Puniceicoccus vermicola: one gene and its partner. The protein of the gene in region 2 interacts with the protein of the main gene of each other region in a pairwise test. Links are inferred from orthologs where the notes say so. Each region holds a gene or a part of one and is shown on either strand. Other genes may lie near its edges.

Evidence for each region.
Region 1: the proteins of accC (region 2) and ribD interact in binary tests that used the Escherichia coli proteins (3 or more experiments, as listed by UniProt). The link is inferred for Puniceicoccus vermicola from one-to-one orthologs.

What each region holds. Positions count from the first base shown.
Region 1 is NZ_JACHVA010000009.1:33,592-48,166, reverse strand. Bases 5,405-8,208 are described here. They hold ribD (bifunctional diaminohydroxyphosphoribosylaminopyrimidine deaminase/5-amino-6-(5-phosphoribosylamino)uracil reductase RibD), read left to right. Parts: upstream 5,405-6,146; coding sequence 6,147-7,271; downstream 7,272-8,208. Other genes in these bases: H5P30_RS00690 (carboxymuconolactone decarboxylase family protein), read right to left, coding at 8,048-8,208; rdgB (RdgB/HAM1 family non-canonical purine NTP pyrophosphatase), read left to right, coding at 7,268-7,885; H5P30_RS00710 (MBL fold metallo-hydrolase), read left to right, coding at 5,500-6,132. In the rest of the region: H5P30_RS21830 (hypothetical protein), read left to right, coding at 168-572; H5P30_RS00725 (gamma-glutamyltransferase family protein), read left to right, coding at 613-2,277; H5P30_RS00720 (dihydroxyacetone kinase subunit DhaK), read right to left, coding at 2,383-4,014; chrA (chromate efflux transporter), read right to left, coding at 4,203-5,393; more of H5P30_RS00690, read right to left, coding at 8,209-8,434; acetolactate synthase AlsS, read right to left, coding at 8,516-10,168; H5P30_RS00680 (NAD-dependent malic enzyme), read right to left, coding at 10,187-11,893; H5P30_RS00675 (hypothetical protein), read left to right, coding at 12,117-12,587; H5P30_RS00670 (VOC family protein), read left to right, coding at 12,960-13,364; H5P30_RS00665 (MFS transporter), read left to right, coding at 13,369-14,575. UniProt on the Escherichia coli protein: Converts 2,5-diamino-6-(ribosylamino)-4(3h)-pyrimidinone 5'-phosphate into 5-amino-6-(ribosylamino)-2,4(1h,3h)-pyrimidinedione 5'-phosphate.
Region 2 is NZ_JACHVA010000033.1:3,042-20,179, forward strand. The notes cover bases 8,062-10,901. They hold accC (acetyl-CoA carboxylase biotin carboxylase subunit), read left to right. Parts: upstream 8,062-8,707; coding sequence 8,708-10,096; downstream 10,097-10,901. Other genes in these bases: accB (acetyl-CoA carboxylase biotin carboxyl carrier protein), read left to right, coding at 8,230-8,697; H5P30_RS02565 (Asp23/Gls24 family envelope stress response protein), read left to right, coding at 10,102-10,533; amaP (alkaline shock response membrane anchor protein AmaP), read left to right, coding at 10,545-10,901. In the rest of the region: H5P30_RS02525 (heavy metal translocating P-type ATPase), read left to right, coding at 1-1,335; H5P30_RS22375 (glycosyltransferase), read left to right, coding at 1,332-2,483; H5P30_RS02535 (hypothetical protein), read left to right, coding at 2,495-2,857; H5P30_RS02540 (hypothetical protein), read left to right, coding at 3,084-6,248; H5P30_RS02545 (hypothetical protein), read left to right, coding at 6,245-6,949; H5P30_RS02550 (transposase), read right to left, coding at 7,036-7,941; more of amaP, read left to right, coding at 10,902-11,315; H5P30_RS02575 (bifunctional lysophospholipid acyltransferase family protein/GNAT family N-acetyltransferase), read left to right, coding at 11,397-13,265; H5P30_RS02580 (mechanosensitive ion channel family protein), read left to right, coding at 13,606-15,165; H5P30_RS02585 (hypothetical protein), read right to left, coding at 15,218-15,694; magnesium/cobalt transporter CorA, read left to right, coding at 15,846-17,015; H5P30_RS02595 (mechanosensitive ion channel family protein), read right to left, coding at 17,010-17,138. UniProt on the Escherichia coli protein: This protein is a component of the acetyl coenzyme A carboxylase complex; first, biotin carboxylase catalyzes the carboxylation of the carrier protein and then the transcarboxylase transfers the carboxyl group to form malonyl-CoA.

The DNA of each region.
Region 1 (14,575 bases), on a different replicon or contig from region 2:
AAAACCAGGCTGCCAAATCGGATGATGTGGCAACCATCAGAGGAATGGCCCAAGCCGTTATACTATACAATTCAGTAGAGGGTCATCTCCCAGGGCGTTTCTATAGGGCGGTTCGAATTCCGAGTTCGATCTCTGAGGGCTCTCGAGGAAATTGGTTTTCCACCTCAATGGCCGATCAGGGGTTTCTTCCAGATGACGACGATTTTTTTGCTCCAGCTGTGGATTATGGGATTGAGGAGAGCGGCCATGGATATCTGTTGAATAATACCATCCATTCCAGCCCCTCGAATTTCTTCGGTCGACGCAGTTCCGATGAGTCGAAGGTCTCGCCTCCGCTGAATATCTATCAGATCCGTTCGAATCAGGCCGCAGATGATGTGGAGAATGAGCCTCTTCCCCAGATATGGATGATTACCAATCTCGATGGGGCGAACTATGGGAGTGCTGCTACGGGCGGGGGTAAATTTTCGGTCGGTGACGAAGTGAAAACGCCGTGGGGGGGACGGAACTACGCTTTCTTTGATGGCCATGTCGAGTTTATCGAAGAAGGGGCTTACCCTTCTAGAAACTAGATGCGGTTTTTCTTGCCCCCTCAATTTAATCCAATATCCCATGCGCTTCTCGTTCTTCTTTGTCCTTTCATCTTTTTTCGCTGCCGGGGTTTTTGGCTCTTCGACGGCAGTCGTCGTCTCGGGGAGTCAGGAGTCTTCTCAGATCGGTATCCAAATTCTGGAAACAGGTGGGTCTGCGGCAGATGCGGTAGTCGCTGTTTCGCTTGCGCTTGGTGTCTCTGAGCCGTTTGGCTCGGGGCCGGGCGGGAAGCTGGCGATGCTTTATTTCGATAAAGCCAGTGGTGAAACCGTCTTCATCAATGGGATGGGACAGTCTCCTTTGGACTTTCCGGTCGAAGAGTATCAAGATGCTTCGTACCAAGAAAGAAGCCGATCATTTCTCGCTGTTTGTACTCCTGGATTGATCCCCGGACTGTGGGAGCTTCACCAACGATTCGGAAGAAAGCCATGGGCCGAGGATGTGCTCCCCTCAGCCCGTCTCGCGGAGAGAGGATTTGAGCTCGATGAACACTCCGCAGCAATTTTTCGCAGAAATATTTCTCGGCTGAGGGAGAATCCCCAAGTCAGACAGCTCTACACAGTTGACGGACGGCCTCCGGTTTTGGGGAGTTTTCTTCCGAATCCGGTTCTAGCTGCGACGATGGAGCGTTTGGCAATCAATGGAATCGACGAGTTTCGCACCGGGGCGACGGCGAGGATGCTTGTAAGAGGAATCCAGGAGGGAGGAGGATGGATCTCCTTGGAGGATTTGGCCGAGTATCAAGCGTACGTGGAAGAGCCGTTGTCGATCTCATGGAATGGCTACGATGTTCTCACTTCTCCTTCTCCTACGGCGGGGGGAGCGACAATATTAATGGCTCTCAAGGGACTGGAGGGGAATACTCGGGAGCTCAATCAGGGGGCGGTCGAACGCTTGGACCTGATGGGGAGAACGCTCCGCGCCACGTTTCCCAGAGTATATCGATCATTTGGAGACGATGAGTCTTTTGCCGATCAGCGTGTAGACGCTTTTAGCTCCAAAAATCTGCGGAATCTCAAGAAGGAGGCGTCCGTTCCTCTGCTCAAGTCCGTTTCGATGAATCATTTTTCGCCGGAGCAAGAGGAAGAGGGTGGGTTGCGCTGCACCACTCATTTTGTGATCGTCGATCAGGAGGGAAACGTGGCCTCGGTGACTCAATCGTTGAGCAGTCGCTTCGGCGCGGGGCTCATCGCGCCGGGGACTGGCTTCCTCCTCAATAATTCGATGAAGAACTTCGCCATCCACTACTCGAAGTCTCCGAATTATATCGGCGAAGGGAAGCGCCCCCGCAGTACGATTGCTCCTACCATCATATTTGAAGATGATCAGCCCCGTTTGGCCCTAGGGGCTCCGGGCGGACAACGGATTCCCACGGCGATCGTTCAGGTGATTTCGGCAGTCCTGCAGCAGGATGAGAGTTTGGAAGACGCGGTGAACGCGCCTCGTTATCACCTACGACGTCCCCGGAAGCGAAGCGAACCTGATCAGTATGTCGAGGTGGAGCCGGAAATGGGAGAAGACTGGAGGGACGAGATGACTGCGTTGGGCTGGGATGTACACTTCGTCTCACGGGACGAATATTACTTCGGTGGAGTGAATGGGATTTTCTTTGATTCGGAAACCCAGATGTCGACCGGAGTTGCGGATCCCAGGCGGTCCAACTACGTCTCAGTCGGTTCGCGTTGAGTAAGGGCTTCAGGACTCGCGGTTTGGCTTGCGTGCTGTCGAGGAGCCTTCTGTTTCGATGCCTTTGTCGAGAAGGGTTGGGGACCTGCGAAGGTCCTGGTCCGGTCAGAGGTCTAGACCGGCCAGCTTCTCGAAGACTCGGGCCACCATTTCAGCGCCGGGATCGGGGATGCCTTTTAGATTGGACTCTGAGAGGTAGGATGACCGACCCGCACTCGTTTCGGTGATTTCGCGGGTCTGATCCGCTCCCTTCCGAGCGGCCTCTGCAGCCTCTTGCAGCGATTTTCCCGCGGCCAGGGCTTCGAAGGCAGGCTCCATGGCATCGATCATCGTTCGGTCGCCCTGTTCGGCTCCGCCGAATGATTTCATTCTATCCAAGCCCTGTTTCAGTGCCTCTCCGAGGTTTGCGCCTTCTTTCATCTGGCTCCCTGATTTGGTGAACAGAAGGGAGAGCAGGACGCCACTGGATCCGCCGGACTCGCGGGAGAGGACGCGGCCGATCGTAGTCAGAAGTTCGGGAGGAGAGGCGTAGGGGAGCTTTTCCGAGAGGTTTTTGAATCGTTGGCCTGCGCCTGAAAAGGTCGATCCGGCGTCGCCGTCGCCGACTTTTTCGTCCAAATCATTCATCTCTCCTTCGATCTCGATGAGGAGAGAGGCGATTTCCTGCACCACTCTCTTTGTCTGATCGTCGTTGGATGCTTCGAATTGGAGGGTCTCGGGTAATTGTGGGCTCTGAATGCTTGTCGGTTGCGAGTAGGGGCGGATCCTCCATTCCGGTGTCTCCGTGGTTTCGAGTAGAGCCTCTTCGGTCTCTGAATCCAAAGGCAGGAGTGATAGGGAAAACCCGTTCATGTTGAGCGAAGTCGTCATTGCCGTGGGGCCGATCAAATACTTCACCTTGGAGGACAAGTCCGTCTGATCGAAGCAATGGACGAGGAGGTTCATCTCGAGCGGAGTGACGCTTCCGAGGTTGTTGAAGAGCAGGGCGAATTCACCGCTCTTCTTCGGGAGATATTTGTTGAGCTCTTTCACGGCTTGCTCGACCAAGGAACGGGCTTTTTCCATTTGGATGACTTGAGCACCGGGTTCGCCGTGGATTCCGAGACCGAGCTCTGCCTCGGATTGGGAGAGTCTCGATTTTTCTGGATTTTGATATTTCTGGCCCTCGGTCAAAGAAAGGCCGATTGAAATCGCATCATTCGCTACACCCTTTGCCGCTTCGGTCACATCCTCCAGCGACTTTCCTTCTTCTGCTAGCTTACCGGCTACTTTGTGGACGAAAAGGGTTCCGGCGAGTCCCCGTTGGGCCGTATCCTCGCCCAGGGCAATGTCGTCTCCGACGATTACCATCTCGACCCGGTGGCCGAGCGCCCGGGCCTGTTCCGCTGCCAATCCGAAATTGAGTCGATCGCCAGTGTAGTTCTTGACGACCAGAAGGGTGCCGGCCTCACCGCTGACCGCGAGGATTGCCGCGAGAACGGCATCAACGGATGGCGATGCGAAAATATCGCCACAAACGGCGGCTGTGAGCATTCCTTTGCCGACAAATCCGGCGTGCATTGGTTCGTGTCCTGAGCCGCCGCCGGAGACGATGGCTACTTTTTGGGGATCGATTTCTTTTCGGAGAACGACTCTTATTTCGGGGAAAGAGTCTAGCTTGGTGAGTAAAGGATTGGTCAAGAGGCCTTCGATCGATTCGTTAACGGCATCTTCGGGGTTATTTATAAATGACTTCATAGTTTCTAGGGTGTGCAATGGGGAGAGTGGTATGAGGAATATGTATCGGTTTGTTCCTTACAATATCACTATGCAGTCTATGGGAGGTATCCGTTTGAGTCAAATTTCGCGAGAAAGTGACCCGGGTGTGGCGATCTGCTGGTGACGCTATTGCGCCTCGAGGTCCTCTAGGGCAGAGTCAGGGTTTTTTAGAATACGGCCCAGCCAGCCAGGCCGCTGAGGATGACCAGAGCCCAGGGAGGCATCTTCCAGAATTGGAGGAGGAGGAAGGCAAAGAGGGCGAAGGCCGCCGCGCCGGGAGAAATCACAGCACTGATCCAGACCGGATTGTAGAAGGCGGCGAGGAGAAGGCCGACGACCGCGGCATTGGTTCCGGCGAGGGCGCGTTTCGCAGAGCGGTTGGTGCGGATGCGATCCCAAAAGGGGAGGAGGCCGGAAACCAGGAGGATCGAGGGGACGTAGATGGCCACGAGGCAATAGAGTCCTCCAAACCATCCGGCCGGGGATTGGTTCATCGAAGCTCCCAGAAAGGCGGAGAAGGTGAAGAGGGGCCCCGGAACGGCCTGAGTGGCACCATATCCGGCGAGGAAGGTGCTCTGGTCTACCCATCCGGTTTGGACGACGGCTTCTTCGAGTAGAGGGAGGACGACATGGCCCCCGCCAAATACCAGAGATCCAGAACGGTAGAAGGCGTCAAAGTATTGGATGTAGGAAGAGGAAAGGAGGCTGCCCGCGATCCAGAAGCCCACGAGGAGGACGGCGAAAGAGATCAGGCAGAGAAGGCCCGTCCGGTGCGAGAGGTTGGGGTTCGGCTCCGTTCGGCTCCACTTGGTGTCGGGTGGGGAGAGCAGAATCCATCCGCCGATTGCCCCGCAGAGGATGACGCCGATCTGAGCCCAGACGGTCGGGAAGAGGAGGACCACTGCTCCGGCAACGAGGGCGAAAGTGACCGTAGTTCGGTTGCGACACAGTTTCGTCGCCATTCCCCAGACGGCTTTGGCCACGACCGCAACTGCAGCGAGCTTGAGCCCCAAGACCCATCCCGCCCCCGATGCATCCCCAATCGCGGCCAAGCCATAGGCAAAGAGGATAAGAGCAATGGCTGAGGGAAGCGTAAATCCGCACCAAGCGAGGATGCCGCCCGCCCATCCGTGCCGGAGGTAGCCGATAGCATAGCTCACTTGGCTGCTGGCCGGGCCGGGGAGAAATTGGCAGAGGGCGACGAGATCGGCGTAGGCTTCATCGGTCAGCCATTTTTTGCGGCCGACAAATTCATCGCGGAAGTAGCCTAAGTGGGCGACCGGACCTCCGAAAGAAGTCAAACCGAGACGAAGGTAGATGAGAAAGAGAGAGAAGAGAGGAGCGCGATTCCGGGTCATGACAATGGCTGGATAGGCTGCTCCATAACCGCCAATCGAAGCCGAGAAGTCGAGGGAGAAAAAGTTTCTCCTCGTCTCTCTGTTACGGGACAGATACAAACGCCGAATGGAAGTCAAAATCCTTCCCCTCGGACCTATACAGACGAACGCTTACTTCCTCGCGAAGGACGGACACGCCGTGCTTATCGACGCACCCATGGGGGCGCACGATGCCGTGACCGCCTTGCTGGAGGAAAAGGGGCTGACCCTGGATGCGCTCTTGCTGACGCACGCCCATTGGGATCACACCACGGACGCGTATCTCTTCCAGAAGGACGGGATCCCCCTCTACGGTCATCGGGACGACCAAGAGCTTTACGAAAATCCGCGCACGATGTCTTCCTACGGCTTGCCCGGCGTGCCGATGGAGCCCGTTCAGATTGATCATTGGGTCGATGAAGGGTCTCAGCTGGAATTCTTGGGAGAATCCGTCGAGGTGCGCCACGTTCCCGGGCATTGTCCGGGAAACATCCTCTTTTATTTTGAGGACGAGGCCGCCTGTTTCAGTGGAGACGTGATCTTCGCCGGAAGTGTCGGGCGCGCCGATTTGCCCGGTGGCGACTTTGCGGTTCTGGAGAAATCGATTCAGAAACGCGTTTTTACCTTGCCGGACGATACGGAAATCTATCCGGGACACGGGCCGATCACTTCCGTGCGGGAAGAAAAGAGGCGTAATCCGTTTGTTCGGGCAATCTCCTAAATTCATTGATTTCCATGAGCCCGGAAGTTGACGAACGCTGGATGCGGAGGGCCATCGAGGTGGCCCGCAAAGGGTGGGGGACGACTCATCCAAATCCTTTGGTAGGGGCCGTGTTGGCCGATCGAGAACAGATCCTGGCCGAAGGTTACCACGAAGTGGCTGGCGGCCCGCATGCCGAAGTGCAGGCCCTCCGACAATGGGAAGGCGTGGTTCCCGATTCCGCTACCTTGTATGTGACCTTGGAGCCCTGTTCCACAGTCGGGCGAACGCCAGCCTGTACGCAGGCGATCATCGATGCGGGAATCAAACGGGTGGTCGTCGGTGCGCTCGATGACGATGCCCGCCATCGCGGGAAAGGCCTGGAAATCCTGCGGAGTGCGGGGATTGCGGCCACCGCTGGCGTTCTGGAGCAGGATTGCGAGGATCTGAATTTGATCTTTCATTTTTTTCACCGGACGGGTCGGGCGATGATCGCGGCCAAAGTCGCCACAACCATCGACGGCCGCACAGCTGTCGAGGGAGGGGCTTCGAAATGGATCACCGGAGAAAAGTCGCGGGCCAACGTCCACCAATGGCGCCGTTATTTCCCAGCGATTGCGGTGGGGGCCCGCACCGCAATTGCGGACGACCCCTCCCTGACCTCCAGACTGGGGCCGAAGGACTTTTGCCCGGTCCGGATCATTTTTGATCGCACCGGACGGCTGGTGAATTTCCCCAACCTGCGGGTCCTGACCGATAAATTTCGGGACAAGACCGTGATCTTTGTTTCCGACGAAGCCTATGACAAGGTGAGGAAAGTCGTTTCCGATGAGGTCCGGGTGGTTCGTTGCCCTGGAGAAGGGGAAATCCGTGATTTCTTGCTCGGCTGGTTGGCCAATGAGGGCCTGCACGGGATCTATGTGGAGGGCGGGAGCGTGCTTCATAGTCGGCTTTTTGCCGAGCAGGCAGTGGATTACCTTTTTGCCTATCGGGCGCCGAAACTTTTCCTCGATGATCGGGCGAGGCCGGTCGCGGGAGGTCGCTACTTGGAAGACCCCTCCGAAGCGATCACCTTGGAGGACTGCCGGCACGAGATTTTTGGTTCCGATCAGTTGCTTCGAGGCAGGATTTGTTATCCTGTAGGGAAGGAACGATCATGATTACCGAAACCTCTGTCGATATCGTCCTCGCCTCCGGAAATGCCCATAAGGCCGAGGAAATTCAAGCTTGGCTGCGGGAAAGGGGTCACTCTGTAAGCGTCCTGACTGCCAGTCACTTCGGTGGGATGAAAGGCTGCGAAGAGACCGCGACCGATTTCGAAGGCAACGCCCGGATCAAAGTCGAATTTCTCCAAAAACGGGTCTCGCCGCAGACGTGGATCCTGGCGGATGACAGTGGACTCGAGGTCGATGCTCTCGACGGTGCTCCAGGGGTGTTTTCCGCCCGGTTTGCCGGGGAAGGGGCCGACGATCAGCAGAACCGGGAGCTCCTCATCGAGCGCATGCGCAAAGTCGCCCAACCGCGTCGCCGTACCGCTCGTTTTGTCTGCGTGCTCGCTCTTTGGAAAGGCAAAGGATCGATCCAGTTCTTTCGCGGCGAGTGCGAAGGGAGAATCCTTCGACAGTCGAAGGGAGAGGGTGGGTTCGGCTACGATCCCGTCTTCGCTCCCAGCGGATCCCGCCAATCCTTCGCCGAGATTGATCCGGAGGAAAAGAATCGGATCAGTCACCGAGGCCAAGCCTTGGAAAAATTAGAAAAAGAATTGACCGCCTGACCAGATCGCGGTTTTGTCTTCGCTTTCCTCATCTGGAAATGGGGCCGTAGCTCAGTTGGAAGAGCGCTTGCATGGCATGCAAGAGGTCGACGGTTCGATCCCGTTCGGCTCCACCATCCAAAATGGGGTTGGGTCTACAGGCGGGGACACGTAGTCGGCCCGTTACTCGAGAATGCCTCTTTCCTTAAAAACCTTTTTGGCAGTGAGAATGGCGTTGGTGGCGGAGGGGAAGCCGCAGTAGGCGATCATCTGGGTGATCGTTTCGGCGATCTCCTCCTTGGTTGCTCCCTCATTCAGAGCGCAGTGAATGTGCAGTTCGAGCTGGGGGAGGCAGTCACCCATCACCGTTAATGCGGAGAGGGTGATCAGCTCTTGAATCTTGGGTTCGAGGACATTGCTCTTGTCGCCGTAGATATCGCCGAAGGCAAACTCCACGTTGACTTTCGCAAAGAGAGGGGAGACTTCGCGGATGTTTTCGACGTATTCGTCAGCGGCTTTGCCAAGATGCTCGCGCATGACTTTCAAGCCTCGTTCGTAGCGGTCACTCATTTTTTCTCTGGGTTCGTGGTTTATCGGATCGTCGAAGGTGGGTGGCTTCGGGAAAAACGGAAGTTCTGATTCCCGGACCGGTCAGTTGCCCACGTCTTCATGGTGGGCGTCGGTGAAGAGCTGCTGATTGTCGGAGTAGTCGATCTCGACATTGATGAGGGTCGGGCCGGCAACTCCGCGTGCCTCGATCAGGGTGGGGAGGATTTGTTCGGGATCGTCGATTTGGAAGCCTTTTGCGCCGAAGGCTTCGGCAAAGCTGCGGAGGTCGACCTTGCCCAGCTCGACGGAAGCCTCGCGGTGATACTTCATCACTTGTTGTTCCTTGACCATGTCGTAGGAGCCATCCCGCCAAACAATGTGGGTAAATTGCAGTCCCTCCCGTACGGCCGTTTCGAGCTCCATCGCTGAAAAGAGGAATCCTCCGTCGCCAGAGATAGAGATCACTTTCTTATCCGGATACGCGAGCTTCGTAGCCATGCCCCAGGGGAGGCCGACGCCGAGTGTTTGTTGTCCATTGCTGAAGAGGATTTGGTGGGGCCGGTGGGAAAACAGGTAGCGAGCGAGCCACATATACACGGAGCCGATGTCGCAGCAGACGACGGTGTCGTCATCGAGAATCTGGGATAATTCGTGGACGAATCGAAGAGGGTGGATCGTGCCGGGGCGGCCCGTCTTGTTTCCCGCTCCTTCGACGATGGAGAAGAGTTCCCGTTGAATGTCAGGATAACTGGGTGCTTTAACGGGATCCGTTCCCTCGGTGAGAAGGCCTAGGTTGGTTTTGATCTCCCCGAGAAGCTCGCACTCCGGGCGATATTGGGAATGGACGTTCGCGCAGGTGTAGTCGATGTGGAGGATTTCTTTTGAGATGTCGGCGTTCCAGATCTCGGGATCATACTCGACTGGATTGAAGCCTACGCAAATGACGAGGTCTGACTGATTCAGAACACGGTCAGCCGGTTGGTTGCGGAACAGTCCGGCCCTTCCATAGAAGCAATGCATATTTTCCTGGGAAATGACGCCTGCGGCTTGGTACGTGTTGATCGCCGGAATGGGGTGTTTCTCTAGGAAGGAGTTGATTGCCGCGAGATTCTCGGGGCGGCTGGCTTCCTCGCCGAGGAGAAGGATTGGAGATTTTGCATCAGAGAGTCGCCGGGATGCATCGGCGAGGACTGAAGAACGGGCTCGCCCAAAGGTGATGGGGGGAGCGGTGTAGCTGCCCAAGTGCGACGCATCCGCCAGCATGATATTTTGGGGCAGACTGATGAAGCAGGCACCCGCGCGGGGGGCTGTGGCGAGGCGGAAGGCATTCGCGAGACTCTCGGGGACGACTTCCGGGGCGGTGACTTCGATACTCGATTTGGTCACGCATTCGAGGAGCTTGGCGTTGTCCGTGTTTTGGTGCGACTCCTTGAACTTCATGTTCTGCGGGACGTTGCCGCCGAGGGCGACGATCGGGTCACCCTCGGTGGTTGCGGTCAGGAGACCAGTGGCAAGGTTGGCCACGCCGGGTCCGGAGGTGACGAGCACCACCCCGGGCTTCCCGGTTTGCCGTCCGTAAGCAGCGGCCATGAAGGCGGCATTTTGCTCGTGTCGGCAGAGGATGACCCGGATGGGGGAGTCTTCCAACGCGTCGAAGACTTTGTCGATCTTGGCTCCGGGGATCCCGAAGACGAATTCGACCTCATGCGCTTCGAGGCACCGGACAAGGAGTTCGGCAGTGGTTTGTTCTGACATCGTCGGATGAATTTCCGGTTAGCGGCGAACGGGGATGTAGTTCGGTTGCCATTGGGCGAGTTCGACGAGTTTTTCAACGTCATCGACTTCGGCCTTCATCGAGGAGAGTCCTTCTTTGACCGCCTGCTGACCGACCGCGATCGCCACGGCCTTGCTGACCTTGGGAGCGTCGTGGATTGGAGGCAGAACGGGATTGTCCGGTGAGTCGTGGAGCGGGGAGAAGCTGCTCAGCGTTTGCGAGGCGGCTCGGATCATTCCGTCGCTGACGGCGGTGGCTTTGACGGCAATCGCACCGAGACCCAAGCCCGGAAAGATGAAGGCATTGTTTCCCTGTGAAATCTGGTAGGTCTTGCCTTGGTATTCGACCGGATCGAAGGGGCTGCCTGCGGCCATGATTGCCCGCCCTTCGGTCTGTTCAATCACGTCTTTGGGCTCCGCTTCCGAATTTGCAGTCGGGTTGGAGAGTGGCATGATGACCGGGAAACGGGTGTTCTTCCCCATCTGTCGAAGGATTTCATTGGTGAAGGCTCCTTTGACCGTTGAGCATCCGATGAGGATCGTTGCCCCGGAGTTTGCGACGACCTCGGTAAGAGTGATGTTGGCCGTGTCCGAGACTTCCCAGTCCGCAAGCTCTCCGCGGTTGCGGGCGAATTTTTTCTGGAAGTCGGGAAGGTCTTCCATGTCGTCGACGATCAAACCATTTCGGTCGATGATGTAGAATCGTTCCAATGCCTCCTCGCGACTCATGCCGCTGTCGACAAAGGCGTCGAGAATTTGGTCCATGATGCCACAGCCCGCGGTGCCCGCGCCGAACATGACGACCCGATGATCCCTGAATTGCGTTTTGGTGGCTTCAATCGCAGCGATGACGTTGGCAGTGGCGACGATGCCCGTGCCCTGCATATCGTCATTGAAGGTGCATAACTGCGGACGATATTTTTCGAGAATGCTGCGGGCATGGCCGCGGCCAAAATCTTCCCAGTGTAGATAAACGTTGGGGAAGTTCTTTTCGACACACTTCACAAATTGTTCGATGTAAGCGTCATATTCTTCGCCGTCGACTCGCTTATGTTGTGAGCCCAGATAGAGTGGATCATCCAGAAGCTTCGGGTTGTTGGTGCCGACATCCAGTTGGATGGGCAACACCCGGGCCGGGTTGATGCCCGCGCAGATGATGTAGACCATCAGCTTTCCGATGCTGATGTCCATTCCGCCGACCCCCCAGTCGCCGATCCCGAGAACCGCTTCCCCGTCGGTGACGATGATGAAATCGATTTGACGAGTGGTGAACGACGACAGGACTTCGTCCATGTATTCGCGGTTGTTGTAGGAGAGGTAGACTCCGGATGGACGGCGAAAATCAGTGGAATAGGCTTCCACGGCATCACCGACCGTCGGCGTGTAGACGATGGGGAGAACTTCATCTACGTGCTGACTGCAGAACTTGTAGAAAAGCGTCGTGTTGCTGTCGTGGAGGGTATTCAGAAAAATGTTTTTCTCGATCGGACAATTCTTGCTTTGGAATTGGCGATAAACCCGTTGCACCTGCGACTGCATGCTTTCGACCCGAGTGGGCAGGTGCCCGTAGAGGCCTAGCGCCTTGCGTTCTTCAGCGTTGAATGCCGTTCCTTTGTTGATCAAGGGGTTGTCGAGAATGTCTCTTGCGGGCTCATCGGTTTGAATCGCGGTGATGCGGCCTTCGGCGTCTTTTACTTCCGTGTACATGGAGCTTTTCTGTCCTTTCTTTGAGGATTGAGTGAGTGTGAGAGAGGGGGTGTCCGAGAGGTTGCGTGTACTTAGCATGAAAGCAATCGAATTGAAGAATCCGGTGAAAGGTTGGTTGATGGCAGGACCTCTCCGATCAAGTTGATCTCGGTAGAGTCTGTGTCTGCCGCGGATCCCGAAATTTTGAGCTTTCGCATTTCCACGCATCGGATTCAATAGGGGGATGGATAAAGCTCAGGTATTCGACGCTCTTCGGGAGAAGCTTCAGCAGGAATTGAACACTGCGGTGGGGGCGTCGCGGGATGCCGCGGAGTATGCTACGAACGAGGAGGCGAGGGCGGAGTCCAAGTACGACACGCAAGGGCTTGAGGCTTCCTATTTGGCAGCGGGCCAGGCGACGATGGCCAATTCCCTGGCAGATGCAATTGCCACCCTGGGATCTGTTCAGGAAGAAATGATCGTGCCCCGTGATCGGGTGATGCGGGGAGCCTTGTTTGAATGTGATCTCGGCGGCTTCCGCGAGTGGTTCTATCTCTCTCCGGTCGGAGGAGGGGAGACATTGGATTTTGACGGTGAGGAGATTTCGATTGTTACGGCAAAGTCTCCCTTGGGAGCGGCCGTCGCGGGGAAAACCGCGGGCGCTGCCTTCAAGCTGGCAAATGGCACCGAGGGGAGCGTTCTGAAGGTTCTCTAGGAAGAGTTTTTTGGGGGTCGGCTGAAGGTGTGCTTCAGAGCGTTCACTTCTTGCCATTCCATTTGAGGTAGGACTTTCAGCGACCATATTCGCTGATCGATTTATCCGCGGGCGCGTTGAATAAGGCCGCCGACCTATGAAAGGATGTCATTCAATCGTTCAACCCAGAGCAAGGGCCGGATTTGCGAGGGAGGGATTTGTCGAGAGGTTACGGGAAGGATTCGGATGTCCGGACGATGATGCGTGGGTAAGGCTGAAGCCATACCCGATTCGGAAAGTCGGTTGATCCGTCGAGAGACGAGTCGACGATTGTTTATCCGAGATTGATCAATACGTTTGCTTGAGGATGTCCTATCTCCATCTTTGACATTCATGATCAAACATTTGGCCCATATCTGCATCCATTCGGAAAGCTTGTCTGAGACCTTGCGTTTCTATCAAGAGGGTCTCGGGTTGGAGAAGGGCTTTGAGTTTATCCGCGACGGGGAGCTATTTGGTTTTTATCTCAAATTTGGAGGGAACACCTTCATCGAAGTCTTTTCTGGAAAATCGGGAGAGCCGGGCAATATCGGTCATTTTGCGCTCGAGGTTTCGAGCATCGATGCCGTCCTGGAGCGGGTGAAAGCGGCCGGATACGAAGTGGGAGAGAAGAAGATGGGGGCAGACCATTCTTGGCAGGCTTGGCTTACCGATCCCAGTGGGGTCCAGATTGAGCTGCACGAATACACCGCAGAGAGTCTTCAGCTCAACGGAGGCACCTGCCACGTAAATTGGTGAGACCGTGTCGGCTGGGCGAAAGCTTTCCCTGGGCCGCTATGATTTCGCGGCCTACCTGACGTTTTTTGCTTATGCAGCGGGGTCAGTCGTGGTCCCGGTCTGTCTGATCGAGCTCGCGCGTGAGTTGAACTTTGATCTGGCTTCGGGCGGGATGACGGCGGGGGGAGGACTCCACTTTGGCCGGACGGTCACGATGGTCGTCGCAATGCTCCTCGTCGGTTTTGTGGCCGGGCGCTGGGGAACACGCCGGACCCTCGGAACTTCGGTGCTGTTGATGAGCGTGGGGATTCTGCTTTGCGCTTTGTCGCCTGGATATGGCCTTTTGTTTCTCGCTATGCTTTTCGCTGGTCTCGGGGAAGGGGTCATTGAGGGGCTGGCGACTCCCTTTGTGCAAAACCTACATCCGCGTGAGCCGGGCCGATACGTCAACATTTCCCACGCCTTCTGGTCGGTGGGGATCCTGGTCACGGTGGTCGTGGCAGGTTGGATGCTGGCCGCCGGTTATTCGTGGAGAGTCTTGACCGCAGTGGTTTCCGGGGTCGGGGCATTCGCTGCATTGCTGATCCTATGGCCAACTCCCGCGGGGATGCATTCTGCAGAGAGTGCGGAGCGGGCCGATGTTCGCGAAATCTGGCAGCGGATCCGAAAAATCGCGCGGAGCCGGAGGTTCTGGGTCTTCTACGGGGCGATGTTTTTGGCCGGAGGAGGCGAGTTTTGTCTGACCTTTTGGAGTGCGAGCCACATCCAGCTGCATTTCGGAGAAACGGCTTGGGGCGGAGGAATCGGTGTCGCCATTTTTGCCTTGGCGATGGTTATCGGGAGACTGGGCGCGGGCTACTTTGTCCCCCAGGCAAAACTGAGGAAGATGATCCTGATTGCGGCCGTTTTCGGAACCGGGGTGACCGTCTTTTTGCCTTGGGTCACGGAGCTTTATCAATTCTATCTGCTCCTCTTTCTCTCGGGTCTGGCGACCGCTCCCTTCTGGCCCAGTATCCAGAGTCACGCCGCTGAGCGTTTGCCGGAATTGGATGAGACCATGCTCCTTATTCTGCTATCCTGCGCAGGAGTCCCCGGGTGCGGGGTCTTTACCTATTTGATGGGATTCTGGGGAGACCTTGCGGGGAGTCTGGCCACCGCCTTCTACCTCGTACCGCTGGCGTATTTCTTCATCTTTGTCTTGATCGGTTTTTTGGGAAAAACGGGTCGAGAGG
Region 2 (17,138 bases):
CTCACCGGTGAGCCCGTCCCCATCATCGGACGCCCCGGAGGGCCGATCCATGCGGGCTCTTGGTCGGTCGACGGAACCTTCACCGTCGAAACCCGCAAACCAGTCGGCGAGCGCCAGATCGACCAGATTCTCGCTTGGGTCGAACAAGCCCGCGAACGTCCGTCACGGCTTCAGCATTGGGCCGACAACACCATCCGCTGGTTTTTCCCGCTCGTTCTGACCATCTCGGCCCTCACCTTTACCGGATGGTTCTTGTTCGGCTCCGGTGGATGGGCCGCGGCTCTCTTCAACGCTATGGCTGTCCTTCTGGTGTCATGCCCCTGTGCCTTGGGACTCGCCACCCCCATCGCGATCTGGAAAGGCCTTTTCCGGCTCTCGGAAAAAGGGCTGCTCTGCCGCCACGGCGAGGCCTTCGACGCCTTTGCCCGCACCCACCGTATCTTTTTCGACAAGACCGGGACCCTGAGCTCGGCCCACCTGGTCGTCCGCGACTTCCAAACTTTTGAGGATTCTCCCACCGACCCAGCCACTCTCCGCAACTGGGTAGCCAGCGCCGAGAAGGGACAGGAACATCCCATCGCCCGGGCCCTGACCGGTCTCGTCGATGAGCCTTCCGCCGAGATCACCGACCGCCACATCCTCCCGGGAAAAGGAATCTCCGCGACGGTTCGCGAGAACGGGCGCAACTACTCGCTGCAGATCGGCACCCCCGGCAACCAGAAGTCCGATGCCGCAACTCCCGCCCTTCCTGAGAAGGTCATCCTCGTCCAGGTCGACGGCCATGACGCCGCTGAAATCCGGGTCGAGGAAAACCTCCGCAACGAGACCGAAGAATGCCTGCATGGACTCCGCGACCGGGGAATCAATGTCGACATCCTCTCCGGCGACCCCAATCCCCGCTGGAAGAATATTTCCGGAATCTCCGTCCAAGAATCCCTCCGTCCCGAAGAAAAACGCGCGCGGGTCCAAGAATCCGTCGAGCTCGGCGAGGAGCCGATTTTCGTCGGCGACGGCATCAACGACACCCCCGCCATGGCCGCGGGCGCAGCCTCCGTCTCGATCGGCGAAGGGGCCTCTCTACCCCGCGGGACTTCCGACGCGGTTCTCCTCGGCAATGATCTGACCACCCTCCTCCGCGGCATCGACCTCGCCCGCCGCGTTCATCGCGGCGTGGAAACCAATGTTCGCTTTGCGGTCATCTACAACATCATCGGCATCCTGCTCGCCGCGGCCGGTATTCTTCACCCCATCGCCGCGGCTCTTCTCATGCTGGGTTCCAGCGCCACCGTATCCATCCGCGCTCTCCTCACCGCCGAATTTCCCACGCCAAAGTGAAAATCACCCTCGTCACCGAAACCTTCCCCCCCGAGATCAACGGAGTCGCCATGACTCTCGAAAAACTCGCCCTCGGCCTCTCCCGCCTCGGTCACCAAGTCTCGGTCATCCGTCCCCGGCAAAAGGAGGAACCCGAGCCCCGCCCCGAATTTGCCGAAATCCCCGTGGCTGGCATCGCCCTTCCCGGCTATTCGGAGCTGAACATGGGCCTGCCCGTCTTTCACAAGATTGACGAACTCTGGCGCGAATCCCGGCCCGACGCCGTCTACCTCGCCACCGAAGGCCCCCTTGGGATCGCTGCCCTTCTCGTCGCCCTCGTCCGCGGGATCTTGCCCGTCTCCGGCTTCCACACCAACTTCCACGAATATATGCGCCACTATAAGTTGCAGTGGATGGAGCAGATCGCCGAGCAATACCTACGCACGGTACACAACTCCACTTGGCGCACCTTCGGCCCCTCCCGGGACCTCCTCGGCCGCCTTGAAGAAGCCGGCTTTCGCAACCTTCGCCTCCTGGAGCGAGGCGTCGACACCACACTCTTCACCCCCGAACGCCGATCCGAAGAGTTGCGCAAATCCTGGGGAGCCCCCCCCGACTCGCCCGTATTTTTGACCGTCGGCCGGGTCGCCTCGGAAAAAAACATGCAGCTGCTATTTCGAGCCTGGGAAAAGATTCGTACCCAGCGCCCCGACGCCCGCCTCGTCATCGTCGGCGACGGCCCCGAGCGCAAAGCCCTGGAAAAGGCTTGGCCCGACGCTCTCTTCGCCGGGGCTCGACGAGGAGACGACTTGGCCGCCCACTACGCCTCGGCCGACTTTTTCCTCTTCCCGAGCATTACCGAAACCTTTGGCAACGTCGTTACCGAAGCCCTCGCCAGCGGCCTCGTCGTTCTCGCCTTCGACTACGCTGCCCCCGGTAAATTTATCCAGCACGAAGAGAACGGATTCATCGTCCCCTTCAAGAACGAGGAAGCCTTCCTCACCGTCGCGGACTGCCTCACGCCATCGGATCAAGACTGGTCAGCGATGCGCGAAGCCGCCCGCGAAACCGGACTCCAACTCTCCTGGGAGGCGGTCCTCGAACGATTCGTGAAAGATCTCCGCGAAGCCATCGCCCAACAGAAAGCCGACGGGCTCCAGCAAATCTAACCAAGGCCTGGATGATCGAGATTCTCGTCATCATCATTGTCCTCGGCGCGGCGCTCCTCCTCCCATGGATCAGCCAATGGGATCCTGAGCTCCTCCTGCTGCTCATCACCGGCATCCTCAATCTCATCAACCTCGGGATGACGATAATCAACATCGTCCAGGCCATCCGCAAAGACCCCCGGTTTCTCAATTCAGGAATCCTCGGGTCCGTCCAACTCCTCATCGGCTGCGCCCTTCTCCTCGCCTTCCTCCTCACCCTAGGCCCCCGAATCGAAACATGGCTCTGCGGCGCACCGTACATGTTCGGGGGAATCGTCGTTCTCGGGATCTACGGAACACGCTCCATTCCACAGAGCCGAAGAACTAAAGAATAGTTCATCAATTCTCGTAGATTCGAGAAATGGGCGTGGAATCTGAGATCGACGAGAAAACACTGGAAATTCTCCCACAACAAGCTCATATTCGGAGCACAAAACCCAAAGACCGAGCAGACTTCCCAAATTCCAGCGGATAGTTACGAATTTGGCACAGTTCGTGGATCGACTTCAAACTCAGGCAACCTTCCCATCGAAGACTCCCACTTCGCATTCGGTTCCCGAAATGAAAAGACGAATCCTACAGACGAGCACACTTTCCGACGAAAGAGCATCTTTCGCCGATCAAAGCGGATTTGCCCTCATCATTTCATTAGGAATGCTATCGTTAGTCCTTCTACTTCTTGTCGTTCTATCGAGCCAATTGCAAATTCACCTCTCTGAAGCGTCTATCTCAAGCTCAACGATCAAAGCCAAAGAATCCGCAAAACTCGGCTTTCTGGTAGCCTTGGGCGAACTTCAGAAGAGCGCCGGCCCGGATCAACGCGTCACTGCACGATCCGATATCTTTTACAGCGATCAGAGCAACATCCCCTTTCCGAATGAGACCGCTGCAGAGAACCGATTCTGGACCGGAGTCTGGGATACCACACGAGAGAACCAATACGAGTCTTCCTCACTCTCTCCCACTTGGCTCGTCTCGGGCGACACCCCCACTCCGTCAAGTGCGACTACGTCTAGAGATATTCTCCTAATGCCCGGATACCTACCGGCTGGCACCACAGATTATTCTGACCCCGGAGCTTTCTATCCCGTCCGCGTCGAACCCGAAATCATGGATTCGGAGGGAATTCGATTCGCTTGGTGGATAGGAGATGAAGGGACCAAAGCTTCCATCGCCATCCAAGATGAACTCATTGAGGAAGTGTCAAAACTCCCTCCTAACGGCACCTATCTCGACTACGGCCGCTATTCGAACCGAATTCTGCGCCAAGACCACAATCCAACCTTCTCCTATCCTCTACTTTATCAATATAGCACGGCGACCAGCGAAGAACTCGAAGCAATCGATAAGCAACTGGGAAGAGAGACAATCTTACGCGCTGCCGACCTCCTAACAGACAACGAGAAAGAGATCCTCTCTGCTCATGCTCTCCACGATCTAACAACCAGCAACCGTTTTGTACTCTCGAATCCCATCGAGGGTGGACTCAAAAAAGACCTTAGCTACCTAAAGACCGTTAATCCCGAGACCATCTCAGAATCAGATATATTCAACCACTTTGGAAAAACCGCCAACCCTTTGACTCCGCAGGTAGTCAATTTTTTTCAGACCCAGAGCGATCCTTCCTTAACCCAAGCAGTTAAAGGACAAGCACTGATCATACCTCAAAGCAAGTTGGCCGAAACTCGTGCCCTTACATCCCGATTTACCTTCGCTCCTATCATTACCGAGTTTCAACTTTCCTGCGGAGTGGCTGCCGCCGGTGGAAATCTGGCTAACACAACGAGCCAGCCGAGCGATCTCTATCTAATATATAAAGTCTATCTTGATATCTGGAATCCTTTCACAGCCCCCATGAGACTCGGGGATCCAATCGCCGCAGCAGAACCTAATTCATCGGATATCCGAATCACCGTCGAAGGCCTTCCCACTGCGAAGATCGAGAACAAGAATACTGCCGACATCGTAACGACCCCATTGCCCGATATCTCAATTCTATGGAGTGAACTTCAATCGGGCAAAACCCTCAAGCCGGGGATGAATTTTCACCTGACCTTCCCGACTGACACTGGAGGAGACAACTCTACCGGAGCAATTCAACAGGCGTTGGTGTTTCCGGTAACCAAAGCACCGGTCCAATTGAACGGAAGTCGAAGCGACGATTACACAGGCCGATTCTCCTTCGGATCAGACCCGATCCAGGTGACCTTCACCGCTATTGATGGAAATGGAAACGAAAGCGAGTTCTGCCGAGCCACCCTTCGGAATTACCCAAACTTCACGATCGACTATAAATACAATTCATACACGAACCGATCCAGCTGGTTCAAGCGAGTCGTCACAAGCGAAGATGGAGCGTGGGGCATGAATAACGAATCCCTGGAGGTAAATGGCTATGTCTTCGGCTTCCGATTCCGACTTCTCGACGAACAGGAAAGTATCGGAGATTCCAATGACCTATCGCGCATCCTCAGCGAGACTGACATTCGGAACCAAGTCATCGATGTTGATTTGAATACCTGGGATATTGGCGACGCATGGAGCGGTGAAGACGCAGTCCCCTACGACTTTACCAGTAGCTACCAAGAAGTGGATCCTGGTTACTTCGAGCCCTCATACGGATTCAAAAGTGATGAATTTTTCTACTACGGGGGGAGCGGACGACAAGACCGGATCGCTCGAGTTTACGAGATTCCGATATCCGGAATATCCTCCATCAGTGAACTGCGACTCATTGAGTTTGATGGTTACGCAAGCAACGCCGTTGGAAATCCATGGGGAGACGACTTGAATCAGTTTTTTGATGCATTTTTTCTTTCCAACTTACCAGATCCCTCGACAGCAATGTGGGATGGAGATTCGCCCTTAAGAAATCCTAGAATCAAACAACACAACGGAACTCCATCTCTTATCGATCCAAACACTGCCGAAAACCTGCTCCTCCATAACGGATTCAACCTCAACTCAACGTCGCCCGAGGCTTGGACAGCAGCCATAACCGGGCGCTCATTCGAATCCGGAACGTTCAACTTTCGATACGAGAGTCCCGACAGTGCGAATTGGGCCGATGACCCACCGTGGGGGACCTTGAATCAACCTCTCCAGAACGTCATTTTCTCATATGCACAGTCGGCCCCGTTCAACTCAATCGAAAGGCCCGACAACCCACGGTATGAGTTGCTCACATTGGACACGCAAGACGACTATCCCTCTGCTTTCAGCACAAAATCCCGTGAACTCAACACTGACCGACAGCACCCGGCGTTCATTCAGGGTCTCAGAGAAATGAAAGACGACGATCTGGAAGATCTCGGGATCGAGGTCGTAGAAGCACTACGGCGTTTTGCAGCCACTCAGAACCGACCTCCATTAAGTATGGCCGAATTTCTCAATGAAGGAATTCTCCAAGAAGCTATTGATCAAGTTCCGACCATCAATGATCGGGAAAACGGGTATGATCGTATTCCCCGATACTCCCCCGCCAGTATCAACCAGGGAAGTCTGATTTCACAGATCGGAGAATATTCTCAAGTCCGCTCTGACACCTTCACAGTACGATCTTACGGGGCCAATATTTCACATGACCGATCTGGAGAAAACGCATTCTACTGCGAAGCCATAGTCCAGAGGGAGATAGAGGAGATCGATGACAATGGCGGGCCGTTTGGCCGAAAATTCAAAATCCTCTCTTTTCATTGGATCCCCAAACCCGCTGAGAAACTATGATTCCTCGCTCATCATTCTGGATCCTACCCCTATTTCTCCTAGGGATCTGTGCATTTTCCCTGACTAGCACAGCTCAGGAAGGGAGCTATGAGTTCGAATTCCGAGTCTTTGGACTTCATCCGGGGAATTACAAAGGTATTTACTACCTAAATCCTGACGGCGACCCAGAAGCACTCCAGTTTGATAGGAGACAGAGATCGGTCTTCTATCACTTTCGGGCAGACTTCCCCGTTCAACCACTTCGCTTCTTCAGGATTATTGATGACGGAGGAGAAGGCTATTTCCAAACTGTAGCAGAGATCACCCCCAACCCGTCCTGGTCGGAAGTGCTTCTTCTTTTCACAGATCCTCCTCAATCCGAAATGCTAAAAGTCTATCCAGCGGAGGATGATGAAGAGGAATTCCCTTTCGGCAGTCTTCGAGTCATCAACTTGACCTCGATTCCGCTGGGAGGAAGCATCGACAAACAAACCGAGAACATCGCCCCGGGCCAATGGACCGACGCATTCTCGATTCAACGCCCAGGGAAGGTGGACGTCCTATTCGCCGCGGCGACCTCGGATTCAGTCCACCTCGTCTACCGCAAAAGTATGCCACTCTGGAAAGACAGCAGGACTCTTCTCATCCTCCGCCCCCCAGCAAGGTCAGGATCAATCCGAATTGGAGCGACCACCCTACAAGACTTCGAGAGCCAGAACTAATCTCGATCAAGTAGGCCCCACGGGGCGCGGCCCCGGAAATTTCAGTTATTCCAAACTCTTTTCGAGAAGACACGAAAACAGAGCCGTCACCCAAACAACCCCTTGCGCAAGCCAGTACCAATAGACAGCCCTTTCCAGTCACTCCCACGCAACGGATGAGGTCTTCGCGCTCGCTTCCCTTCCGGTTCGTTTTCTAGAAACTTGTTCACAAAGTCTTCCGATCCCAGCACCATCCCGTCCGAAAAATAGCGAACCCGGCACCGCAAAACCACCGAAAGAGGCAACTTCCCCTTCTCCTCTTGCAAAACCCGCACCGCTTCTTCGTGGGAAATCGATGCTTTCCCTTCTTTCTCACCATCACCAGCCCCATACAAAGTCTGCCGATACCCCGCCAGGTCCTTATCCACAACAGAAAGCCCGGCCCGAGCCAACCGCCCGCCCCCAAGCGCCTCCGCATACCCACAAAATCGATAATCCTTAGGATCCGCAACCAACCCCGCCCGAACCGCGTTCAAGTCGATATAGGCCGCTACCGTTCTGAGTGCCCACCGACCCCCTTCCACCAGCACACTCTTAAAACGTGCCGACCAAAGCGGCCCAAACCGATCCCGCGACCGATTGAACCAAAGCGTAAAACGGAGCTTCAGAGTCCGCATAAACTCCGAAACATCATGCATCCGGCGGGTCAGTTCCTTACGCAACTCCCTCCCATCAAGAAAGTTATCCTTCAAATGCCCCTCCAAAACCTCAGCAGGCATTGGATTCCAAGGAGTAGGCTTAGGATACAGCTTGCGATACCGACGAACCAACTCCGCATCCGGAACCTCCGTCCCTGCTGGTGGCACCTCCACCAAAATATGAAAATGGTTCTTCATCACCGCATAAGTAACCACCCGAACCCCGGAAAACTCAGCAACCTGCCATATCATTTTCCGCAAAACCTCCCGCTCCCGGTCGCCAAAGAGAGCCTCCCCATTCACCGTCCGACTCATTAGATGATGATACGACAACCGATCCGATTCTCTGCGTCTTAATTTGCCCATCCCCAAACCAACCCCGCCCACTGAGCACCGTCAAACATATTTAGAACAGTTATATAAATTCGAATCATTCCGACAATCGAATCTTTTATCGACATCCCTCATTCCGGCGTCCAAAAACCATGGCCGGTTCAAATTCTCTAAAGGGTTGCAGATAAGGACGGAAGCCTCCTACTATCCACCTTTGCAGCGATTTGCCGAACCATTAAACAATTCAATAAACCCAACAAAGGAAACGCTTTGGACATCGATCAGATCGAAAAACTCGTCGAACTCATGAAGGACAGTGACCTGTCTTCCATGGAAATCGAAGAGGAGACCTTTCGTATTCGTCTCGCTCGCGAGAAAGAAATCATCGCCGTACACGGTGGTGGTGGCGCAAGTGCTCCCGCACCTCTGCCGAGCCCGGCTACCAGTGCTCCGGCTGCTGCTGGAGGAGCTTCTGCTCCCGAGCCCGAGGAAAAGGGAATTGTTTACGTGAAATCTCCCATGGTGGGAACTTTCTACCGTGCTCCTTCGCCGGACAGCCCTCCCTTTGCGGAAGAGGGTGGTAAGGTTAAAGCCGACTCCGTCGTTTGCATTATCGAAGCGATGAAAGTCATGAACGAAATCCAATCCGAAGTGAGTGGAAAGATCGTCGAGATTCTCGTGGAGAACGGCGAACCTGTCGAATTTGGACAGGCCCTGATGAAGGTAAAGGAAGGCTAATCGCCGAGGTATGCTAAAAAAAATCCTCATCGCCAACCGCGGGGAAATTGCCCTTCGAGTGATTCGTGCCTGCCGAGAGCTGGGCATTGAGACTCTCGCGGTTTACTCTGAAGCCGACGAACAGTCGATCCACTGTCAGGTGGCTGACGATGCTATCTGCATCGGACCGGCCGCCAGTTCCGAGAGCTATCTGAAGGCCGACCGGATCCTCAGTGCGGCCGAGCTCGCCAACGTCGACGCGATTCACCCTGGGTACGGATTCCTGTCCGAGAATGCTGATTTCGCCGAACAGTGCGAAAGCTGCAACATCAAGTTCATCGGGCCTTCCTCCAACACGATCCGGATCATGGGCGACAAGGCCTTGGCCCGGGAAACCGTGAAGGCTGCCAAGGTTCCGACCGTTCCGGGGAGTGCTGGGGCGATTCAGGACGACAAGGAGGCGCTGAAATTGGCCAAAGAGATCGGATTTCCGGTTATCATTAAAGCCGTTTCCGGTGGGGGTGGACGCGGAATGCGCGTGGCTCACAATGCCGTCGCCTTTCAACGGGAATTCGAAAGTGCCCGCAACGAAGCCGAAAAGGCTTTCGGGGACGCTTCCGTCTACGTCGAGAAGTTCATTCAGGATCCGCGCCACATCGAGTTTCAGATTCTCGCCGACGAGCACGGCAAGATCGTCCACCTCGGTGAGCGCGATTGCTCTGTGCAACGCCGTCACCAAAAGGTGATCGAAGAGGCTCCTTCTCCTTTCCTCTCTTCCGACCTCCGTCGCAAGATGGGCCGGGCCGCGGTCAAGGCTGCTGAAGCGGCGAACTACCAGAATGCTGGTACAATCGAGTTCCTCGTCGATAAAAACGGAGATTTCTACTTCATCGAGATGAACACCCGGATTCAGGTGGAGCATCCAGTTACGGAAATCGTCACTGGAATCGACCTGATCAAGAAGCAGATTCAAATCGCTTCGGGCGAGCCCCTCGGAATCGAACAGAAGCAGGTCCGCATCAGTGGCAAACACGCCATTGAGTGCCGTATTTGCGCCGAAGATCCGTCCCGTAATTTTGCCCCTTCACCGGGTGAGATCAAACTCTACTTCCCTCCCGGTGGCCCTGGGGTTCGCGTAGATTCTCATGTGTATTCCGGCTATCCGGTCCCCCCTCATTACGACTCCATGATCGGAAAACTGATCACGTACGGAGAAACTCGTGAGGAGGCAATTGTCCACATGAACCGGGCACTGAAGGAATATCTGATCCGCGGCATCAACACCAACATTCCCTTCCTCCAAGCAATTGTCAGCGACCCGGTATTCCGCCAGGGGCAAACGACGACCCGCTACGTGGAAGAATTCCTGGCCCGGACTCCTCGGTACCTTCTCTCTCCCACTCAACCCGATAAAGTATAAACGCTATGGAACAACCGAACTCATCCGATAACGAATCCACTGTCCCATTTGTCTCCGAGGAGAGTTCGACTCTTGGCGAGATTCGGATCAACCATAGCGTCGTCGCCAACATCGTTCGAATCGCGACCCTGAGCGTCCCTGGAGTTCACTCCGTGGGCGGTGGCCGATTCGAGGGCATTACCGAGATGTTTGCCAAGCGTGAAGGCGAACGGGGTGTGCGCGTCAGCGAAGACGAAGGCGGGACCTACGAGATCGACATCCGCGTCATTCTGGATTTCGGAGTTGAGCTGGCCCGCACGGGCGGACAGATCCAGCAGACCGTTCGCGAAGAAGTTTCGAAGATGACGAGCAAAGATGTCGCTCGGGTAGATATTACCATCGACGGCGTCCATGTTCCTGAAGAACCAAAGCAAGAATCGGGACAGTGGACTGGCTAAAACCATAAGCCATGGAGGAAAAAATCAAAAGCTGGTTCACCGAGTTGGTGGGCACCGACTTCCAGTTTCTGGCGCAGAGAGAGTTCCAGTTTATCGTGGGGGCCGCTCTGGCGCTCCTTATCATCCTCCTCATAATTCGGTACCGCCCCGGACGTCGGATCCGCGCCTTCCGAGGGGAAACGGGCCGGGTGGACATTTCCCGCCATGCCATCCACGAACTGGTTCGTTCTGCATGCGAGCAGATGCCGGAAGTGTACAAATCCTCGATCAAAATCAAGGTTCGCCGGAAACTGAGCATCACGGTTCGCATTCGACTCGAAAGCAAAGCTTATCTACGGGATACAGCTTCATTCCTACAGGCCCACCTCAAGGACTCACTGGAAAACAATTTGGGAATCCAGAAGGTCGGGAAAATTGAGATTCTAGTCACGGGGATCCGCAATGGGTCCAGCCCCAAGGTCGATCTCAACGAGAGCGCTCGCAAAGAAAAATCCGAACCGCAAAAAGATCGACCTCAAAAGGTGGAGTCCGCGCCCGAACCATCGGAAGCATCCCCACAACCGGCAGTTTCTCACACCGAAGAAGAGCCGACTCCAAAACCTCATGCAGAAGTAGTCCCGGACCCTTCCACTCAGAAAAAGGAAGTGGCCGCGATCGTGAAACCGGACCCTTCCGCACCGCCTCCGGAGAAAAACGCTGAGAGCGAATCCGAGGAAAAGGATGCCCCCCACCCCGAATCAAAAAAAAACGGCCCCACCTTCTTTAATAAGAAGAAAATTTAGATCTTAAATCTTCTAAGCCTGCCAATGCCAGTCTCGGCATAGATTCAACCTTCCTTCCCTCGAAAACCCAAACGATTCGGCATGAAGCCCTGCACGGACGACGAATCACTGATCGAACTCGAAAAGAGCATCCAGAATCCCCTTGCGCGTAAAGGGTATGGTCTGGTCTCGCCAATGCTTGAGCGATTAATCGGCATCCGCGCCGTCAACCAGCTCTACGACAGCAGCCGGCGGAGCTCCCCGGAGACCTTTTTCCAAAACACCCTCCGAAGCTTGGGAGTCAGCTATCGGTTTAGCGAACAGGAAGCCGCTCGCATCCCTCCCGACGGTCCCGTCTTCGTCATCTCCAACCATCCTTTCGGCGGGTTGGACGGGATCATCCTCGGCGACTTCCTCCAATCCATCCGCAAAGACAGTAAGCTCCTCGCAAACTATCTTCTCTTGCGAATGAGTGAGATGGAGCCCCTCGTCTACGGAATCGATCCTTTCGGCGGGACAAAAGCTGCCCGCTACAATGCCCGCTCGGTGAAAGAATCGCTGCGCTGGGTCCGGGATGGACACCTCCTCGCCACCTTCCCCGCCGGCGAAGTCTCCCACTTCCGCCTCAAGCAGAAGCGGGTCACAGACTCCGATTGGAATCCCGTTTCCGCGAAGTTGATCCAAAAATCCGGCGCCTGCGTCGTCCCCATCTTCTTCTACGGGGGCAACAGCTTTTTCTTTAACCTTATGGGGACGATCCATCCCCGCCTGAGAACGTTGCTCCTGGCCCGAGAACTGACGAATAAACGCGGGCGCGAAGTTTCTCTAAAGATCGGCTCCCCCATTTCGGCTGGCAAGATTGCAAAGTTCACCGACGAAAAGGACCTCCTCGATTTTCTGCGGCTGCGCACCTATCTACTGGGAGGATCCGAGAGGCGCCCGCGGGGACCACTTCGTATTCGACCCAATATTCGCTTGGCGATTCCCCAAAAGCAAAAGCCAGTAGACCCCGACCACGACCCATTGATCGAACCAGTTCCCAAGAAAAAACTGGTGGGTGAAATCGAACGCCTCGCCGAAGGCAGCCTCATTTTCGAGCGCAAGCAATTCCGCGTCTACGTCGTAAAAGGCTCGGACGCTCCCAACATCCTCCTCGAGATTGGTCGTTTGCGGGAGCTCACCTTCCGCGACGTCAGCGAGGGCACCGGAAAGCCCTACGATACCGACCACTTCGACCTGGACTACCTTCAACTCTTTCTCTGGAACGCCGAAGAACAAGAAATCGTCGGCGGCTACCGGATGGGCCAAACCGATGCCATCCTCCCGAAGAAGCGAAAACGTGGCTTCTACACCAGTACGCTCTTCCGGTTCCGCACCGCTTTCCTTGAAAGCATGGACCCGGCCATGGAACTTGGCCGCTCCTTCATCATCCCATCCTACCAGCGCAAGTTTGCGACCCTCTCTTTACTCTGGCAGGGGATCGGAGCCTTCATCTCAGCGAACCCCCGCTATCGCTACCTTTTCGGCCCGGTCAGCATCAACTGCGAGTATGAAACCATCTCCAAGGACCTGATCATTCACTTCCTGCGCGGCAACAACTTCGATCCGTTGCTCTCCGGAAAGGTAAAGGCAAAAACCCCGCCCGAAAAAAGTCGTCTTCTCAGCAAAGAGGAAAAAGCCGCGATCGCGCGCGGGGTCAAAGACATCGACGACGTTTCGGCCCTGATTGCCGAGATCGAGCCCGACCAAAAGGGAGTGCCCACATTACTGAGACACTACGTAAAGTTGAATGCCCGTTTCCTGAGCTTCAACGTCGATGCGGATTTCTCCGATGTTCTCGACGGCCTCATGGTCGTCGACCTCTTGGAGACCGATGAGAAAACCCTCCGTTTCTTCATGGGGGGAGAGGAGCAAACGAAACGCTTCTACAGGCAACACCGCAAAGAAGTGGAGCTCGCCGAGCAAATATAAGAGAAATCCGACTTCGGAGACTTCAGACTCTGGTTTGACCACCAAGCAATTTGCCCAGTAAATTACCCCTATCCGAACATTCCTAACAGTTTTCGCAGCCACCTTTTCCCTGGCGGCTCTTCTTCCTGCACAATCGCTTTCCAGCGCACTCGGCGGAAACAGCAGTCCCACCAATCCTCCCGAGCAAAGGCAACAAGAACCGGGATTCACGGATCTTCTGGATTCTTCCGGGCGCTATCTTTCCCAGAGAGTCCGTGATCTTTTCGGTGCGACCGGAAACCTGGCCGAATGGGATTCCAACGAGAGTCCGCGCGCCACCATTTTCACCTACGTTGAAGGAATGAACGCTCTCATCTATGGCGGGAGCGAAAATACCGAACGAGTTCAGCAGACCCTCCCGCCAGGATTTCCTCCGCTCGGACCGGAGAGCATTGCCCTGAAACGAGTATTCGACCGATTGGGCACGCTGGACAAAGTGGACTTCCCTGACGCGAGTAATCTGGTCGACTCATCCCTCGATTCGTTCGAGGTCTTCCCCTACGCCGTTGATCATGAATGGATCTGGCAGATTCTCAGCGAAGCTCCGGAGCACCGCATTGAGCTCAGCAAAACCGACTCGGGGTGGAGGTTTTCCGAAGAGACTCTCGTCAACGCCCCCGCGCTCCTGCAATCACTACGCAACATTCCGCCCGTTTTTAACCACTCGGGTGAAACCGAGCTCATTGAGAGGGTCTTCGTCCCCATGCTCAACAATTCCCCCTGGTGGAGTTGGCTCGTCATGGCTATTTCGATTCCACCCGCCTTTTTCATCGGAAAACTGACACGGAAAGGAGTCCTTCATTTAGGAGACCGGATCGAGAAAAAGACACGCCCTCTGATCGGGTCAATGTTCCGGAGTGTAGCCTCCGCCTCTGCGATCATTGTCGGAACCATCATATTTGTCATCGGCGGCTCTTTCATCGAGCTGTCCCCTGCCCTTTCCGGTCTGTATTGGGACTTCGTCCGGGCGATTCTTCTCGTCGCCCTCGTCTTTCTGCTCCTCGGCATCACCGACATCGTTGCGACTCTCATCCGCAAGAAGATCGGATCAAAGAATCCGGAATACGGAGAGATGACGGTCACGATTATTCAGAGAGTCGTCCGATCCTTCATCTTCGTCATTCTGATCATATTCCTGCTCGAGAACGTCCTCGGTTTTCACATCGGTGCGCTCATCACCGGAATCGGAATCATCGGACTAGCGATTTCTCTCGCGGGGAAGGAAACGGCACAGAATCTCTTTGGCGCTATTTCAATTTTTATCAACCGGCCTTTCGCGGTCGGCGATTGGGTCCGATTCCGGGGAGACATTGGGGAAGTGGTCGACGTGAGGATGCAGGCGACCCGGATTCGCATCCTTTCGGGGGAGATGAAAATCGTCCCCAACATGCAGTTCATTTCCAAGGAAGTTGATAATCTTTCCATGCGCCCCTACATCCGGCGCGAGATGAATCTAAGCCTTCCCTACGGCACACCCCCTGACAAAGTTGAGAAAGCGATCGAGGTGCTAAAGGGAATTCTGGAAGACGATGAGATTGCCCAAAATGGCCGTTTCGTGGCCAAGGACGATCCGTCAAAGAACCCCTCCCCCCACGTTTCTTTCAGCGAATACGGCTCCTATTACCTCAATCTACAAGTCTACTACTGGTACTTCATTGGCGAAACGGGAGAAGAGCTCGATCGCCGAAACGATCGAGGATGGTTCAGCTACCTGGATCACTGTACCCTCGTGAACCAGCGAATCCTGCGTGCCTTCGCGGAAAACGACATCGAATTTGCATTCCCGACCCAGACCATAGAACTGGAGAAAAAGACTCCTCCCGAATCGGAGGATTCGCAAGAATCCGAAACCCACCAATAAAAACGGCGCCCCGAATCGGGACGCCGTCGTAAAAAAACATCAGCCGCGAGGCTTAGAAATAATACCGAATCCCGACGGCTGCATTCAGCTCAATTTCCGTATCGGGAATGAGGTCAAGGATCGGAACAATTTCGGCGAAAACGTCGATCGGGCTCTCGGGGAAAATGTAGGAAACACCGATTGGAACGCGGACTCCGAAAACCGAATCACCTCCTCCATCGTCTTCTTCGTAGCGAAAACGCCCTCCGATGCCGTAGTAGAGCGGAAGCGAACCCTTCATGGTCGCGGTCTCAAGGATCTCAAAATTGTGGAAAAGGTAATCCGCATGCATTTGGAAGGAATCTTCCCCGGAGAAGGACCAACCCACTCCGCCGTCAATCGCCGTTTTATCATTGATCCAGCTCTTTATGCTGATGCCTGTCGGATCCCCCGCCATGATTCCTACACCAATACCCGACAAAGGCACCTGGCTCGCAACCGCCGCGGCCGTAATAAAAAAGAGTGTTTTTGAGGTTATCCGATTTTTCATAGGACATCACTACTTGTCCCTGTTCAGGAATTCCAGTCCTAAAACGCTTTTCACAAAAGCCATATCGAGTCGGGGAAAATACGGCTCCCGCAACGTACTTGTTACGCTTCTCCCCCTTGCCGATTTCGGCATTTCCCATACTCTTAGTCAGATGGGGAAAGAAGAATCGATCGCTGGGAAAAAGAAAGCACACAATCGTCCTTCCGCAGGAAAATCGCGCGCCGAACTACACGAAAGATTAGAGCGGGCGGGCCTGCCACCCGGAGAAGATCTGCCCACAATCGACAGCGCCTTTGATCGACAATGTCATACGGTCTTCGACGTAAGGCGTTTCTCTGCAAACGAGCTGCGGGAAGACCGCACCGACGATCCATTCGAGACAAAAAAGCTTCTCGAAGACAGCGAAGGGATGGCGACCTGGATTCACGTCAGTGGCGTTCACGCTGTCGAGAAACTGCAAAAACTTGGAGAGCTCCTTGACCTCCATCCTCTCACCGTAGAAGACGTCATGAATCTATGGGCACGACCACGTGTCGACATCAACAAAAAGGAACTCTTTTTCACCGGAAAGGCGGTCAATATTGATTCAGAAACTTCCCACCCGAAAAGCCAGCAGATCTCGATCGTTCTCCGGGAAGATCTGCTTGTTTCCTTCTCCGAAAACGAGGAGGAACTCTTTCGCTCCGTCATCGCCCGCCTCCAAATCCCGAACAGCCGCATTCGCTCCTCGGGTGCCTCCTTTCTCGCCTATTCCTTGATCGACACCCTCGTCGACCGGCTCCTCATTCTCACCGAGGCCGTCGAAGAAATCGTGGTCGACATGGAGGAACAAATGCTCGGCGAAAGCGCCACCGACGACCCGATTCCCATCGGCGAAATCTACCGTCGTAAAAGGCAAGTTCTTCGCCTCAACCGCATCGCCTTTCCTTTGCGCGACGCCATTCACGACCTCCACGATCTTTCCTCGGAAATCCTGGATTCCTCACTCGGAATCTACCTCCGCGACCTTCTCGATCATGCACGCCGGGCCGCCGAGCGCGTCGAGCACGCAAGAGGCATGCTCCATGACCTCCAAGATTTCCACTCCGCAAGACAGGACAACCGCATCAACCGAACCATGCAGCTACTGACGGTCATTGGAACGATCTTCGTCCCCCTCACCTTTGTGGCCGGAGTCTACGGGATGAACTTCAACCCACAGACAAGTCCTTGGAATATGCCCTTGCTCGACAACTACTGGGGATACCCGATCTGCATGGCGGGGATGTTCCTCTTCGCAATCGCGATGGTGATCTATTTCCGCAAAAAAAAGTGGCTATGAGGTCCGGGCCCCCGGGGAGGTATGCAACTCATAGGAATGAGTGCGGATCCCCCGTGCCGCCAATTCTTCGATAATCCGGCCCGCTACCTCAACTTTGAGATTCCAGGCATCGGCCGGAGTATG